2 regions of the Isoptericola haloaureus genome follow, and region 2 is predicted to be linked to the other one. Evidence: riboswitches for the same ligand, from Rfam matches in the RefSeq annotation. Region 2 holds a riboswitch; the other holds the start of a gene.

Region 1 (7,661 bases), on a different contig from region 2:
TGCCCGGTCACTCCCACTCGATGGTGCCCGGGGGCTTGCTCGTCACGTCGAGGACCACCCGGTTCACCTCGCTGACCTCGTTGGTGATGCGCGTGGAGATCGTCGACAGCACGTCGTACGGCATGCGCGTCCAGTCGGCCGTCATGGCGTCCTCGCTGGAGACGGGACGCAGCACGACCGGGTGCCCGTAGGTCCGGCCGTCACCCTGGACGCCCACCGAGCGCACGTCGGCCAGCAGCACCACCGGGCACTGCCAGATCTCGCCGTCGAGCCCGGCCTTCGTCAGCTCCTCGCGGGCGACGGCGTCGGCCCGGCGCAGGATCTCGAGCCGCTCGGCCGTCACCTCGCCGATGATGCGGATGCCCAGGCCGGGCCCCGGGAAAGGCTGCCGGGCGACGATCGGCTCCGGGACGCCGAGCTCGCGGCCGACGGCCCGCACCTCGTCCTTGAACAGGGTGCGCAGCGGCTCGACCAGGTCGAACTGCAGGTCGTCGGGCAGGCCGCCCACGTTGTGGTGGCTCTTGATGTTGGCCGCGCCCTCACCGCCGCCCGACTCGACCACGTCGGGGTAGAGGGTGCCCTGCACGAGGAACCGCACCTCGGAACCCTCGCCGTGCACGGCGTGCTCGTGCCCCTCGGCGACGATGTCGCGGGCGGCGTCCTCGAAGACGCGGATGAACTCGCGGCCGATGATCTTGCGCTTCGTCTCCGGGTCGCTGTGGCCCTCCAGGGCCTCCAGGAAGCGCTTGCGCTCGTCGCGCACCACCAGGTTGACGCCCGTCGCGGCCACGAAGTCGCGCTCGACCTGCTCCACCTCGCCCTCGCGCAGGAGGCCGTGGTCGACGAACACGCAGGTGAGCTGGTCCCCCACCGCGCGCTGCACCAGCGCGGCGGCGACCGAGGAGTCCACGCCGCCGGACAGACCGCAGATGACCCGGGCGTCGCCCACCTGCGCGCGGATCGCGGCGACCTGGTCGGCGATGACGTTGTCGGGCGTCCAGTCAGGTGCCAGGCCCGCGCCCTCGTAGAGGAAGTGCTCCAGCACCGTCTGCCCGTGGGCCGAGTGCTTGACCTCGGGGTGCCACTGCACGCCGTACAGGCGGCGCCGGCGGTCCTCGAAGGCGGCGACCGGCGACCCGGACGACGTCGCGAGCACCTCGAAGCCCTCGGGCGCCGCGTGCACGGAGTCGCCGTGGCTCATCCACGTGGTCTGGGTGACGGGGGTGTCGGCGAGCAGCATCCCGGCCTCGCACACCTCCACCTCGGTGCCGCCGTACTCGCGGGTACCGGTCTGGGCGACCGTGCCGCCGAGCGCCTGCGCCATGGCCTGGAAGCCGTAGCAGATGCCCAGCACGGGCACCCCGGCGTCGAACAGCTCGGCGTCGACGAACGGCGCCCCCGTGGCGTACACGGAGGACGGGCCGCCCGAGAGGATGATCGCGGCGGGGTCGCGGGCGAGCATCTGCTCCGGCGTCCACGTGTGCGGCACGATCTCGGAGTAGACGTTGGCCTCGCGCACGCGGCGCGCGATGAGCTGGGCGTACTGGGCGCCGAAGTCGACGACCAGGACCGGGCGGGGCGCGGCCTGGGCGGATGCGGTGGCGGGAGCGGTGGCGGGAGACGTCACCGCCTCATCCTATCCGCCGGCACGTGCCCGCTGCCGCCACGACCCGTCACGCCCCGAGCCGCTCGCGCAGCTCGCGGGCGGCCCGCTCGGGGTCGGGGGCGCCGGTGATCGCCCGCACGACCACGACCCGCCGCGCCCCGGCCTCGAGGACGGCGTCGAGTCGGTCGGCGTCGATGCCCCCGATGGCGAACCACGGCGTGGTCGGCGCGGTGGCGGCCACCTCGCGCAGCAGGCCGAGCCCGACGGCGGCCCGACCGGGCTTGGTCGGGGTCGTCCACAGGGGTCCGACGCAGAAGTAGTCGACGTCGGGGTCGGCCTCCGCGGCGGCCGCCTGCGCCGCCGAGTGCGTGGACCGCCCCAGGACCGGCCCCGGACCGAGCAGGGAGCGCACGGCCGGCACCGGCAGGTCGCCCTGGCCCATGTGCACCGCGGGAGCGTCGGTGAGCCGGGCCACGTCGGCACGGTCGTTGACCGCCCGCAGCGCGCCGTGCTCGGCGGCGACCCGCGCCACCAGGGCCTGGAGCTCGAGCTCGCGGGCGACGTCGAGGGACTTGTCGCGCAGCTGGACCGCGTCGACGCCGCCGCTCAGCGCGGCGTGCAGGAAGTCCTCCAGGTCGCCGCGGTCCTCGCGGGCGTCGGTGCACAGGTAGAGGCGGGCGTCGGCGAGGCGGCTGCGAGGAGCGGGAGTCGTCATCGTGAGCGAGTCTAGGGACGGTCGACGGGCGAGTAGGGTGACCGGAGCACGGGAGCCCGCAGGGGCTGAGAGGGCGCACGGCGCCGACCGTCGAACCTGATCTGGATCATGCCAGCGAAGGGAGCACCGTGGACCGTCACTCGTCGGCGCCGCACGGCGTCCGCGACCTCGTCGTGGTCGGCGGCGGCATCATCGGCCTGGCCGTGGCCTGGCGGGCCCTCGAGGCCGGCCTGAGCGTCACCGTCCTGGACCCGGACCCCGGCGACGGGTCCACGCACGCCGCCGCGGGCATGCTCGCCCCGGCCACCGAGGCCGAGTTCACCGAGGACGCCGCGCTGCACCTGCACCTGGCCGGGGCCGCACGCTGGCTCCCGTTCGCCGCCGACCTGGAGGCCGCCGCGGGCCGGGGCGTGGGGCTGCGCGAGTCCGGGACGCTGACGCTCGGCTACGACGAGACCGACGTCGCCCTGCTGCGCCGGGTCCTGGCCCTGCACGGCCGGCACGGGGTGGCCTCGGAGGAGCTGACGATCGCCGAGGCGCGCCGGCGCGAACCGCTGCTCGGCCAGCGCGTGCGCGGAGCCGCCTGGGTCCCCGGCGACCACGCCGTCGACCCCCGGGCCGTGCACGCCGCGCTCTGGCGCGTCGTGGCCGCCCACTCCCGCGGCGCCGTCGTGCCGCGCGCCGCGGTCCGGCTCGAGCAGCAGGACGGCCGGGTCGTCGGGGCCGTCGACGACACCGGCGACCGGCACCGCGCCGGCTCGACCGTCGTCGCCGCCGGGTGGGCGTCCGCCCCGCTGCTGGCGGAGGTGCCCGGCGTGGCGGTCCCCGTGCGGCCGGTCAAGGGCCTCACGCTGCGGCTGCAGGCGGACCCCGAGCTGGCGCCGCGCCACGTCGTCCGCGGCCTGGTCCAGGGGCGGCCCGTGTACGTCGTGGGACGCGAGCCCGCGACCGAGGGGCCGTGGGCCGGGCACTGCGAGCTGGTGATCGGCGCGACCTCCGAGGAGAACCCCGACGACCGTCGCGCACCCGCCGGCGGTGTGTTCGCCCTCCTGCGCGACGCGCGCGCCCTGCTGCCCGCGATCGACGAGGCCGCGCTGGTCGAGGCCACCCCGCGGGCCCGGCCGTCCACGCCGGACAACCTGCCCCTGGTGGGCGCGACGCACGTGCCCGGACTGCACCTGGCCACCGGCCACTACCGCAACGGCATCCTGCTCGCGCCGCTGACCGCGGAGGTCGTCGTGGCCGGGCTGACCCGCTCCTGGTTCGCCGTCGACGTCGCCACGACGGACCCACCGGCCGTGCTCGCCGCCCTGCGGGCGACGGACCCCCGCCGGTTCCCGCCCCGCGCACCCGACCCCCGCACCCCCGACGGAGCCCCCCGATGAACCCCGCGCACCAGCACGTCGACCCCGCCGCCCGTGCCGCGCCGGGTCCCCCCGCCCCCGCGGGCACCGCCCGGGTGAACGGCGAACCGTACGACCTCGGCCCGACGGGCGAGCTGCCCGTCACCGAGCTGGTGACCCGCCTCGTGCCCGGGCACGTCGTCGACGGGGTGGCCCGCGGGGTCGCCGTCGCCGTCGACGACGTCGTCGTGCCGCACGGCACGTGGCGGACCGCCGTCGTCCGCGCCGGGGACCGCGTCGAGATCGTGACCGCCGTCCAGGGCGGCTGAGGAGGAGCCATGACCACGACCGGAACGACCGACCTGCGCACGGACGTCGGCGCCCCGCTCGTCGTCGCCGGGACCGAGATCGCGTCCCCGCTGGTGATGGGGACGGGCGGGGCCGCCAACCTGCTGACGCTGGAGGAGGCCCTGGTCGCCTCCGGCACCGCCCTGACGACGGTGGCCATGCGCCGCGTCGCGCCGCGCGCCGGCGGCGAGGCGGCCCGGGACGCCGGGATCTGGGGTCTGCTCGAGCGCCTCGGCATCCGCGCCCTGCCGAACACGGCCGGCTGCTTCTCGGTGCGCGAGGCGGTGCTCACCGCGCAGCTCGCCCGGGAGGCCTGCGGCACGAGCTGGGTCAAGCTCGAGGTGATCGCCGACGACGTCACGCTCCTCCCGGATCCGGTCGGGCTCGTCGAGGCCGCCGAGGAGCTCGTCCGCGACGGGTTCGTCGTCCTGCCCTACACGAACGACGACCCGATCCTGGCGCGTCGCCTGGAGGACGTCGGCTGCGCAGCCGTGATGCCTCTCGGCGCGCCGATCGGGTCCGGGTTGGGCATCCTCAACCCGCGCAACATCGAGGCGATCGCCGATGCCGCGCACGTACCGGTGATCCTCGACGCCGGCATCGGCACCGCCTCGGACGCCGCGCTGGCGATGGAGCTCGGCTGCGCCGGCGTGCTCCTCGCCACCGCCGTCACCCGGGCCGAGGACCCGGTGCGCATGGCCCGCGCGATGCGGCTCGCCACCGAGGCGGGGCGGCTCGCGGCGGGCGCCGGCCGCATCCCGCGGCGCGAGGGTGCGCTGGCCAGCTCACCGGCGGAGGGCCGGCTGGACCTGTCGCTGTAGCGGCGGCTCAGCCGAGCAGCGCCGGCACCCCGCCGACGACGGAGCGCGCGTCGACGCCCTCCGCCCGGGCCACCCGCGCGACCCGGGTCGACCGGGGGCCGGCCGCGCACACCAGCAGCACCGGCCGGTCGGTGGGCAGGGCGTCCAGGGCGCCGCGCGCGACGTCGTCGGGCCTGCCGGCGGCCGTGCCCAGGAACGTCCCGCTGGGCACGAGCCGGGCGCCGTCCACGGGGCGGACCCGCGCCTCCCACTCCTCGCGCACGTCCACCAGGACCGCGGGCCGGTCGGCCGCGAGCAGGGTGCGGGCGTCGGCGGCGCTGACCTCCAGGTCGCCCGGGACCGCCGTGCGGCCGGGTCCCGGGACGGCCGGGGCCAGTCCGCAGAACGCGGCGTAGGCGTCGTCGCCGGCCAGCAGCTCGGTGACCGGCTCCCGGCCGGGGTCCGGGCGGACGACGAGCTCGCGCCAGTCGGCGGCGAGTGCGTCGTGCACGGCCAGGCGGCCGTGCAGCGGCTCCCCGACGCCGGTGACCAGCTTGACGGTCTCGGTGGCCATCGCCGAGCCGACGGTGCCGCACATCGCACCGAGCACGCCGCCGGTGGCGCAGTCCGGCACGACGCCGGGCGGCGGCGGCACCGGGAAGACGTCCCGGTAGGTGACGCCTCGGCGAACGCTCCGGGCGCCGTCGGCCGTCACGTACCGCGGGGCGCCCCAGAAGACGCTGACCTGGCCGTCGAACCGGTCGATGGACCCCCACACCACCGGGACGCCGAGGATCTCGGCCGCGTCGGAGACCAGGTAGCGGGTCGGGAAGTTGTCGGCGCCGTCGAGCACGACGTCGTACCCCCGCAGCACGTCCAGGACGTTGTCCGGGGCGAGGCGCAGCACGTGCTCCACCACCTCGACGTGCGGGTTGACCTCCGCGACCGTCGCCCGTGCCGAGACGGTCTTGGACCGGCCCAGGTCGGACTGGCCGTGCAGGACCTGACGCTGCAGGTTGGTGACGTCCACGGCGTCGTCGTCGACGATCCCGATCGTGCCCACGCCCGCCGCGGCGAGATAGAGCAGCGCCGGGCTGCCGAGCCCGCCGGCGCCGACGACCAGCACGCGCGCGGCCGCGAGCCGCCGCTGGCCGTCCGGGCCGATGCCGGGCAGCGCCAGGTGCCGGGCGTACCGGTCCAGCTCGGCGCCGGTGAGCTCGCGGGTCGGCTCGACGAGCGGGGCGAGGCGCCCGGGGGTGCCCTCCGTGCCGCCGTCGTGCACCGTCACGCCCCGTACCGCTGCGCGAGCGCCGCGAGCTTGGCGTCGGCGTCGGCGTGCACCCGCTTCTCCAGGACGAACGACATCACCGGGACGACGCCCGCGAACACCATCGTGGTCAGCCGGCCGAAGCCCCAGCGCATCTTGGCCCACAGGTCGAGCACCGTGACCAGGTAGACGACGTAGATCCACCCGTGCGCGAACGGGACCCAGCCCATGTAGTCGATGACGGCCTGCACCGGCACGAGGTACTTGAAGACCATCTCGACGCAGAGCACGAGCAACATCACACCGGTGATGATCGCCAGCACCCGGTAGCGGGCCAGGGCGCCGCGCGCCTTGCGGATAGCGGTCGCGGCCTGCTCGGTCGTCGCGGTCGGGGCGTTCTGCTCGGTGCTCACGGCACCAGGATAGGCGCGGAAAAACCGGTGCCGGACGTCCTCGGCGACGCTTACCCTGGTCGACCGTGCGCCCCCTTCCCCTGCCCGACCCGGGCACGCCTCCGCTGTCCTCCGCGGCGCGCCTGCTCACCTGGCAGGCGTGGCGTCAGCGCGACGTGCTCGTCAAGGCCGTCACCGCGGGCACCGTCTCCCTCCTGGGCGCCGCGTCCGCGCCGCTGCTGCTCGGACGCGCGGTCGACTCCGGGCTCGCCTCCGGGTTCGGCGGAGAGCTGTTCCTGTGGTGCGGCTGGATGCTCGTCGCGGCCGTGGCGATCGTCGTCTCCGGCGTGTTCAGCCACACCTACGACGTCGAGAACTGGCTGCGGGCCTCCTTCTCGTTCACCACGCTCGTCGGCCAGAAGGCCACCCGCACCGGGCACGCCGTCACGCAGAAGCTGCCCACCGGCGAGGTCGTCGCCGCCGTCGCCAACGACGCCCTGCGGGCCGGCGACATGTTCGCCATGTCCGGGCGGTTCGTCGGCGGGGTGCTCGCCTACGCCGCCGCCGCGGGCTACCTGCTCTGGCAGAACCTGGCGCTGGGGCTCGTGGTGGCGCTCGGCATCCCCGTCGTGGCCGCCGTGCTCGGGTTGCTCGTGCGCCCGCTGCAGAGGCGCCAGCAGACCCACCGCGAGTCGGTCGGCCGGCTGACGGCCCTCGGCTCCGACACGGTCTCCGGGCTGCGGATCCTGCGCGGCATCGGTGGCGAGGAGGTCTTCTCCGGTCGCTACGCCCGCCAGTCGCAGGAGGTGCGCCGCCGTGGTGTCCAGGTCGCCGGGGTCCAGTCCGTCCTCGACGGTCTGCAGGTGCTGCTGCCCGGCCTGCTCGGCGCCCTGGTGCTCTGGCTCGGCGCCCGCGCCGTCGTGCGCGGCGAGCTGACCTCCGGCGAGCTCGTGACCTACTACGGGTACACCGCTTTCCTCGCCTGGCCCGTGCAGATGGCCACCCAGATGCTGCAGGCGTCGACGAACGCCGTGGTGTCGGCCCGCAAGATCCTCGGCGTCCTGCGCGTGGACGAGGCGACGCCGCAGGCCGCCACGCCGTCCGCCGACCCGCCGTCGGGCAGCGACCTGGTCGACCACGCCTCCGGGCTGGTGCTGGCGCCCGGGGAGGTCGTGGCGCTCGTGTGCCCC
Region 2 (7,661 bases):
GTAGTTTAACTGGGGCGGTTGCCTCCCAAAAAGTAACGGAGGCGCTCAAAGGTTCCCTCAGCCTGGTTGGCAATCAGGTGTCGAGTGCAAGTGCACAAGGGAGCTTGACTGTGAGACCGACAGGTCGAGCAGGGACGAAAGTCGGAACTAGTGATCCGGCGGTGGCTCGTGGAAGCGCCGTCGCTCAACGGATAAAAGGTACCCCGGGGATAACAGGCTGATCTTCCCCAAGAGTCCATATCGACGGGATGGTTTGGCACCTCGATGTCGGCTCGTCGCATCCTGGGGCTGGAGTAGGTCCCAAGGGTTGGGCTGTTCGCCCATTAAAGCGGCACGCGAGCTGGGTTTAGAACGTCGTGAGACAGTTCGGTCCCTATCCGCTGCGCGCGCAGGAAACTTGAGAAGGGCTGTCCCTAGTACGAGAGGACCGGGACGGACGAACCTCTGGTATGCCAGTTGTTCCGCCAGGAGCACCGCTGGTTCGCTACGTTCGGGAGGGATAACCGCTGAAAGCATCTAAGCGGGAAGCCTGCTTCAAGATGAGGTTTCCAACAGGCTAGACCTGTGAAGGCACCCAGCTAGACCACTGGGTAGATAGGCCGGAAGTGGAAGACAGGACCAACGACTGTCGCAGCTGACCGGTACTAATCAGCCGACAACTTCAACACACCTACACTGCTTGCTCCGCGTCCACTGTGCGGTTCCCGAGAAACGGGCACCACCCCCACCCCCCCCGCCACCCTGCGTGGCAGCCGGGGCAAATACGTGGGGGACCCGACAACTCGATACTGTTACGGCGGTCACAGCGAAGGGGAAACGCCCGGTCCCATACCGAACCCGGAAGCTCAGCCCTTCAGCGCCGATGGTACTGCCCTGGAGACGGGGTGGGAGAGTAGGACGCCGCCGGACACCCTTCACAGCAGGCCCCCAACCCCTCACGGGTTGGGGGCCTGACTGCTATCCCCCCAACCCCGCGCCCACCCGGCCGAACCCGCGCCGACCCTGCGCCGGCCTGACACCGCCGTCGTCACCGCCGACGATTGGGTCGGGCACATCGTGGACCGCGGGTGAACCTGCGGGTGAACCTGCGCGTGCGGACATCTGCCCAGGTGGCGGTCGTCACTCGTCGGAGTACGGTGGCCCCACCGGCCCCGGTCCGGCCCGGGGACAGTCGGGAGGAGATCCGATGAGCTCGCCGTCGTCGTCGAGGACCATGAGGGGCTCTGCGCTCTCGAGCGTCACCGACGCCTTGTCCACCGGTACCCAGCTCGTCGTGGGCCGCTATCGGATCGACGCACCCTCGGGTGCGGTCTGGTGGTCGGACGAGGTCTATCGCATGTACGGCTGCGAACCCGGTGACATCACGCCGACGGTCGATCTCATCCGCGCGCGGACCCATCCGGACGACCGGGCCCGCGTCTCCCGCACCGCCATCGTCTCCCTGCGCGCCGGTCGCCCGTTCAGCAGTGCGCACCGCATCATCGACCCGCACGGCAAGGCGCGCACCGTCGTCGTCACGGGTCGCGGGCAGGTCGCCGACGACGGCACGATCGCGCAGGTGGGCGGCTACGTCCTCGACGTGAGCCCGGTCGCCCGCGAGACCCTGGAGCGCGAGACGCACCGCGCCGTCGGGCGGGCCATGGTCTCGGCCGCCGCCGTCGAGCAGGTCAAGGGGTCGTTGATGGTCGTGCGGGGCGTCGACGAGGCGGCGGCCGCCGAGCAGATCAGCGAGGTCGCGGCACGCGCCGGGATTCCGGTACAGGCGGCGGCAGCACAGGTCGTCACCGCGCTCCGGTCCGCGACCGGCGAGCCCGACGACCGTCTGCGGACCGCCCTGGAGTCCGTGCACAGCGTGGACCGGCCGCACGGGCACGAGGCCCAGCTGGCGCGCCGGCGCCAGAGCAGCTCGCGCTGACCGCACGCCGGACGGCGCGAGCCGCCGGTCCCGGGCCGGTCGCGTCCGGCGTCGACCGCGTCAGACCGTCGAGACCTGGTGCGCGCGCCGGTCGACGGCCTTGGCGACACCCTGGCGGGCGAGCCGCCGCGCGAGCACCGCGGCACCACCGGTGACGGCGGCGAACGTGATGGCCTGGAGGATCGGGATGTCGTCCGCGTCCAGGTCGATGGGCGCGTCCTTGCCCGTGGACTTCTCCCAGATCGTCTTGATGAGCTTCTGGGCCACCCAACCGGCAGCGAGCGTCGCCGCCATCGTCCCGACCTTGACGGCCAGCGTCGGCTCGGTGCTCTCGGACTGCTCCACGGGTCCTCCTGTCGATCGGTGCGCCGGGTGGTGCGTGACGGCCGTCTCACGGCGGGCGTCCGCACCACGAACGCCACCACCGTAGCGCGCTCACGGTGTGTAGGCTCGGAGGGAACGACAGGGGAGCGCCACCGGCGCTGAGAGTGCGGACCACCGCAGACCCTCGAACCTGATCCGGTTAGCACCGGTGGAGGAAGTCGGGCTTCTCGATCCCGTCGCATCGGACCCCCGATCGGCGGACCCCCTTCTCGCACGTCTGAGGAGGACAGATGAATCGTCGTACCCGTCGCACGCTGGCGACCACCGCCGTCGTCGCCCTGCTGCCCGCGCTGGCGGCCTGCACGGGCGAGGACACGCCGGGCGAGGCGCAGAGCTCGCCCACGACGTCCGCGAGCGAGAGCGGCACCCCGGAGCTGTCCGGCACCGTCACGCTCGTCACCCACGACTCCTTCGCCCTGAGCGAGGGCCTGCTGGAGTCCTTCGAGTCCGAGACGGGCCTCACGGTCGAGCAGGCCGCCGCGGGCGACGCCGGCACGCTGGTCAACCAGCTCGTGCTGACGGCCGACAGCCCGCTCGGCGACGTCGTCTACGGGGTCGACAACACGTTCGCCTCACGCGCCGTCGAGGCCGGCGTGTTCGAGCCGTACACCCCGGACGAGCTCGACCCGTCCGTGACCGACCTTGTCGACCCCGCGCTCGAGGGCCTCACCCCGATCGACAAGGGCGACGTCTGCCTCAACGTCGACACCACCTGGTTCGAGGACGAGGGGGTCGAGCCGCCGAGCACGCTCGAGGATCTCACCGACCCGGCCTACGAGGACCTCACGGTCGTGACGAACCCGGCGACCTCCTCGCCCGGGTTCGCGTTCCTGCTCGCTACCGTCGACGCCTTCGGCGAGGACGGCTGGGAGCAGTACTGGGCCGACCTCTCCGACAACGGCCTCAAGGTCACCGACGGCTGGTCGGACGCCTACTACGTCGACTTCTCCGGCGCCGGGGAGGGCGGTGAGCGGCCGATCGTGCTGTCGTACGCGACCTCGCCCGCGTTCACGGTCACCGAGGACGGCAGCGAGACCACGACGGCGGCGCTGCTGGACACCTGCTTCCGCCAGGTCGAGTACGCCGGCGTCCTGGCCGGGACCGACAACCCGGACGGCGCGCGCGCCCTGGTGGACTTCCTCTCCTCCGCCGAGGTGCAGGCCGACGTCCCGCCGAACATGTACATGTACCCGGCCGACGACAGCGTCGAGCTGCCGGCCGAGTGGGAGCAGTTCGCCCCGCTGGCCGAGGACCCGTTCGACGTCGCGCCGGCCGAGATCGATGCGCACCGCGACGAGTGGATCGAGCAGTGGACGGCGACGGTCATCGGGTGACGTCCCCCGCCAGCGGCGGGGCGTCCGTGCGGGCGCCCCGCCGTCGACCGGCCCCGGGGACCTGGCTGTGGTGGGCCCTCGCCGCAGGGCTGCCCCTGCTGTTCCTCGGGGTCTTCTTCGCGTGGCCCGTCGCGGCCCTGGTCGCCCAGGGCTTCTTCGCCGACGACGGCGGCACGCGGGTGCTCGACCTGTCCGGGTTCGGGGAGGTCCTGTCCCAGCCGCGCACGTGGCGCGTGGTGGGCCAGACGCTGGCGCAGGCGACCGTCGGCACCGCCCTGGCGGTCCTGCTCGGGCTGCCCGGCGCCTACGTGCTGTACCGGTGCCGGTTCCCCGGTCGGACGGTGGCCCGCGGGCTGGTGACCGTGCCGTTCGTGCTGCCGACCGTCGTCGTCGGCGTGGCCTTCCGTGCGCTCTTCGCCCCCGGGGGGACGTTCGGCTGGCTCGGCGTCGAGGAGTCGTTCGCCGGGGTCGTGATCGCCCTGGTCTTCTTCAACTACGCCGTCGTGGTGCGCACGGTCGGCGGGCTGTGGGAACGTCTCGACCCGCGTGCCGAGCAGGCGGCCCGCTCCCTCGGCGCCAGCCCGTGGCGGGCGTTCCGCACGGTGACGCTGCCCGCCCTCGGGCCTGCGATCGCGTCCGCGGCCGCCGTCGTGTTCCTGTTCTGCGCGACGGCGTTCGGCGTCGTCCTCGTCCTCGGCGGGATGCGCTACGGCACGATCGAGACGGAGATCTGGATCCGCACCACCCAGTTCCTCGACCTGCGCGCGGCCGCGGTGCTCAGCATCCTGCAGCTCGTCGTCGTCACCGGGGCGCTGCTGGTCAGCGCCCGCCTGCGGGCCCGGCGCGAACGCGCTCTGCACCTGAGCAGCGACCGCTCCGCCGCCCACCGGTTCTCCTGGCGCCGGGCGTCCGACGCCGTGCCGGCCCTGGCGACCCTCGTCGTGGTCGGCCTGCTGGTCGTGACTCCGCTGGCGGGTCTGGTGGCCCGCTCGCTGCGCGCCCCGGACGGCAGCTGGGGGCTGGACAACTACGTCGCGCTGGGGACGACGGGCGGCCGCAACGCGCTGTCGGTGACGGTGTGGGAGGCGACGGCGAACTCGCTGCGCACCGCCGCCCTCGCGGCCGTCGTCGCCGTAGTCGTCGGCGGGCTGGTCGCCCTCGTCGTCTCGCGCCGACCGCGATCGCTCGGGCTGCGCCGCGCCGTCGGGACGCTCGACGCCGTGTTCATGCTGCCGCTCGGCGTCTCGGCCGTGACGGTCGGCTTCGGGTTCCTCATCACCCTGGACCGCCCGCTCGGGTTCGACGTCGACCTGCGCACCTCCGGGCTGCTGGTGCCGATCGCCCAGGCCGTCGTGGCGATCCCGCTGGTGGTGCGCACCGTCCTGCCGGTGCTGCGGGCGATCGACCCCCGGCTGCGGGAGGTCGCCGCCACGCTGGGGGCCGCGCCCGGTCGGGTGCTGCGCACCGTCGACGGGCCTCTGACGGCCCGGTCGCTCGGGCTGGCCATCGGGTTCGCGTTCGCGGTGTCGCTGGGCGAGTTCGGGGCGACCTCGTTCCTCGCTCGCCCGGACACGGCGACGCTGCCCGTGGTCATCTACCGGCTCATCGGGCAGCCGGGCGCGGAGAACTACGGCATGGCGCTCGCGGCGTCGGTCGTGCTGGCGGTGCTCACCGCGACGGTCATGATGGTGGCGGAGCGCCTGCGCGGTGACGCGGGCGGAGGGGAGTTCTGATGGCCGGGGCCGAGGGCCTGACCGTGCGCGACGCCGTCGTGCGCTACGAGGGCACGCGCCGCGACGCGGGCACGACGGCGGTCGACCACGTCTCCCTCGACGTCGCCGTGGGGGAGATCGTCGCGCTGCTCGGCCCCAGCGGCTGTGGCAAGTCGTCCCTGCTGCGCGCGGTGGCCGGACTCGAGCCGCTGGCCGCCGGGACCGTGTCGTTCGGCGGGCAGGACCTGGTCCGGGTGCCGGTGCACCGGCGCGAGTTCGGGCTGCTGTTCCAGGACGGCCAGCTGTTCCCGCACCGGGACGTCGGGCGCAACGTCGCCTATGGCCTGGAGATGCAGGGTGTGCCGGCCGCCGAGCAGCGGGCGCGGGTGGCCGAGCTGCTCGAGGACGTCGGGCTCGCCGGCTACGGGCGCCGCGCCGTGGCGACCCTGTCCGGCGGGGAGAAGCAGCGGGTGGCGCTGGCCCGGGCGCTGGCCCCGCGACCGCGGCTCCTGCTGCTCGACGAGCCGCTGTCCGCCCTGGACCGGCAGCTGCGCGAGAAGCTCGCGATCGACGTGCGGGACACGCTGCGCTCCACCGGGACGACCGCGGTGTTCGTCACGCACGACCACACCGAGGCGTTCACCGTGGCCGACCGTGTCGCCGTCATGGACGCCGGCCGGCTGCTGCAGGTCGACACGCCGGACACCCTGCGGGACCGTCCGGCGACGGACCGGGTGGCGGAGTTCCTGGGGCTCGCCGGCGCCTGACCGGACGCCCGCTCAGCGCACGAAGACGGCGCGCGCGTGCCCCATGAGCAGCAGCAAGGGGTCGCGCCGGGCCACGAACTCGTCGTCGAGCACCAGACCCAGGCCGTACCGGCGGTGCAGCATCGCCAGCTCGGTCGCGGCCTGCTGGTAGTCCGCCAGCGCGCGGGCCGGGCCGTGGCCTCGGGTGCTGCGCACCCGTTCGCGCGCGAGACGCCGGGTCCGCAACGACGACAGCATGCGGAGGTCACCGGGTTCGACGACGCCGAGCGCGGCGTACTGCGGCAGGTGCTGCTGCACGAGGCCGACGATGCGGCGCCGGTCGCGGTGGAGCACCACGCCGAGCCCCACGAGCACCCCGACGCCGAGCAGATAGGCCAGCCCGACGCCGACGAGGCCGGCCGCGGTCGAGGCGTTCCACACGGCGTGCAGCGCGACGGCCCCCGCGAACCCGGCCACGACCGGCAGTACGCGTCGGCCCCGCGGACGCAGCGCCGCCGTCGCGACGCCCACGCCGATCAGTGCTGTGCACAGGGGGTGCAGCAGCGGGGAGACGATGCCGCGCAGGACGAACGTCCACGCCAGGGTGCCCTCCGGGGCGAAGGCGTAGTAGCTGATGTTCTCCACGGTGGCGAACCCGAGGGCGACCATGGACCCGTAGATGATCCCGTCGGTGGGGCCGTTCAGCTCGTGGCGGCGGAACCACAGCAGACCGACGAGGACAGCCCCCTTGGCCAGCTCCTCGACCACGGGCGCGGTGAGCGACGCCGTGGCGTACAGCCCGAGCTCGGCGCCGAGCATCGGCCGCCACACCAGGTCGAGGCCGGCGGTGTTGACGACGGTCGCGAGCAGCACGGCGACGCCCGCGCCCCAGCCGAACGCGGCGACCAGGGCGTCGGGCGGCTCGGGCTCGAGGCGGTCCAGCGCGAGGATGCCGGCCAGCAGCAGAGGCAGGGGGGCGAGCGCCAGCACGACGGCGGTCGCCACGCCGGTCGCGCCGCCGCGCAGCAGGAGCGCCAGGGCCACGAGCAGGCACACCGACGACACGGCCACGGTGACCACCACGCCGACCGAGGGGCGGGCGGTGGGACGACCCGCGAGGATCGCCCGGGGGTCGAGCGGCACGGACACGGCGCGGCGGCGGCCCGGCTCAGGCGCGGTGGGCGCGGTAGTACTCCACGAGGCGGCGCGTCGAGGCGTCCTGGTCCGCCAGCGCGGCGTCGTCGCCGGACACGGCGGGGGCGACCTCCAGCGCGAGCTTCTTGCCCAGCTCCACGCCCCACTGGTCGAAGGAGTCGATGCCCCACACGACGCCCTCGACGAACGTGATGTGCTCGTACAGCGCGACGAGCTGCCCCAGCACGGACGGCGTGAGCGCGGGCGCCATGATCGACGTCGTGGGCCGGTTGCCGGAGAAGGTGCGGGCGCTGACCAGCTCCTCGGCGGTGCCCTCGGCCCGGACCTCGTCGGCGGTCTTGCCGAAGGCGAGCGCCTTGGTCTGCGCGAAGAAGTTCGCGAGGAACAGCTCGTGCACGTCCGCCCCGGCGGCCAC

Evidence for each region. Region 2 has a riboswitch for thiamine pyrophosphate ahead of V5O49_RS06590 (thiamine ABC transporter substrate-binding protein). Riboswitches for the same ligand answer to the same signal wherever they lie in the genome.
Region 1: linked by a shared signal. The riboswitch ahead of thiO (glycine oxidase ThiO) and the one ahead of V5O49_RS06590 (thiamine ABC transporter substrate-binding protein) in region 2 are both predicted to bind thiamine pyrophosphate.

What each region holds. Positions count from the first base shown of each region.
Region 1 covers NZ_JBAGLP010000118.1:404,545-412,205, forward strand. Annotated here, with positions in the region: gene V5O49_RS11960 (trimeric intracellular cation channel family protein) at 1-11, opposite strand, end outside; gene guaA (glutamine-hydrolyzing GMP synthase) at 8-1,627, opposite strand; gene thiE (thiamine phosphate synthase) at 1,674-2,321, opposite strand; TPP riboswitch at 2,360-2,461, shown strand; gene thiO (glycine oxidase ThiO) at 2,450-3,706, shown strand; gene thiS (sulfur carrier protein ThiS) at 3,703-3,993, shown strand; gene V5O49_RS11985 (thiazole synthase) at 4,003-4,833, shown strand; gene V5O49_RS11990 (ThiF family adenylyltransferase) at 4,841-6,100, opposite strand; gene V5O49_RS11995 (DUF3817 domain-containing protein) at 6,097-6,492, opposite strand; gene V5O49_RS12000 (ABC transporter ATP-binding protein) at 6,558-7,661, shown strand, end outside.
Region 2 covers NZ_JBAGLP010000116.1:242,669-250,329, reverse strand. Annotated here, with positions in the region: rRNA gene V5O49_RS06610 (23S ribosomal RNA) at 1-668, shown strand, start outside; rRNA gene rrf (5S ribosomal RNA) at 793-909, shown strand; gene V5O49_RS06600 (PAS domain-containing protein) at 1,250-1,915, shown strand; gene V5O49_RS06595 (DUF4235 domain-containing protein) at 1,976-2,260, opposite strand; TPP riboswitch at 2,370-2,473, shown strand; gene V5O49_RS06590 (thiamine ABC transporter substrate-binding protein) at 2,530-3,633, shown strand; gene V5O49_RS06585 (ABC transporter permease) at 3,630-5,366, shown strand; gene V5O49_RS06580 (ABC transporter ATP-binding protein) at 5,366-6,112, shown strand; gene V5O49_RS06575 (PrsW family intramembrane metalloprotease) at 6,125-7,234, opposite strand; gene pgi (glucose-6-phosphate isomerase) at 7,260-7,661, opposite strand, start outside.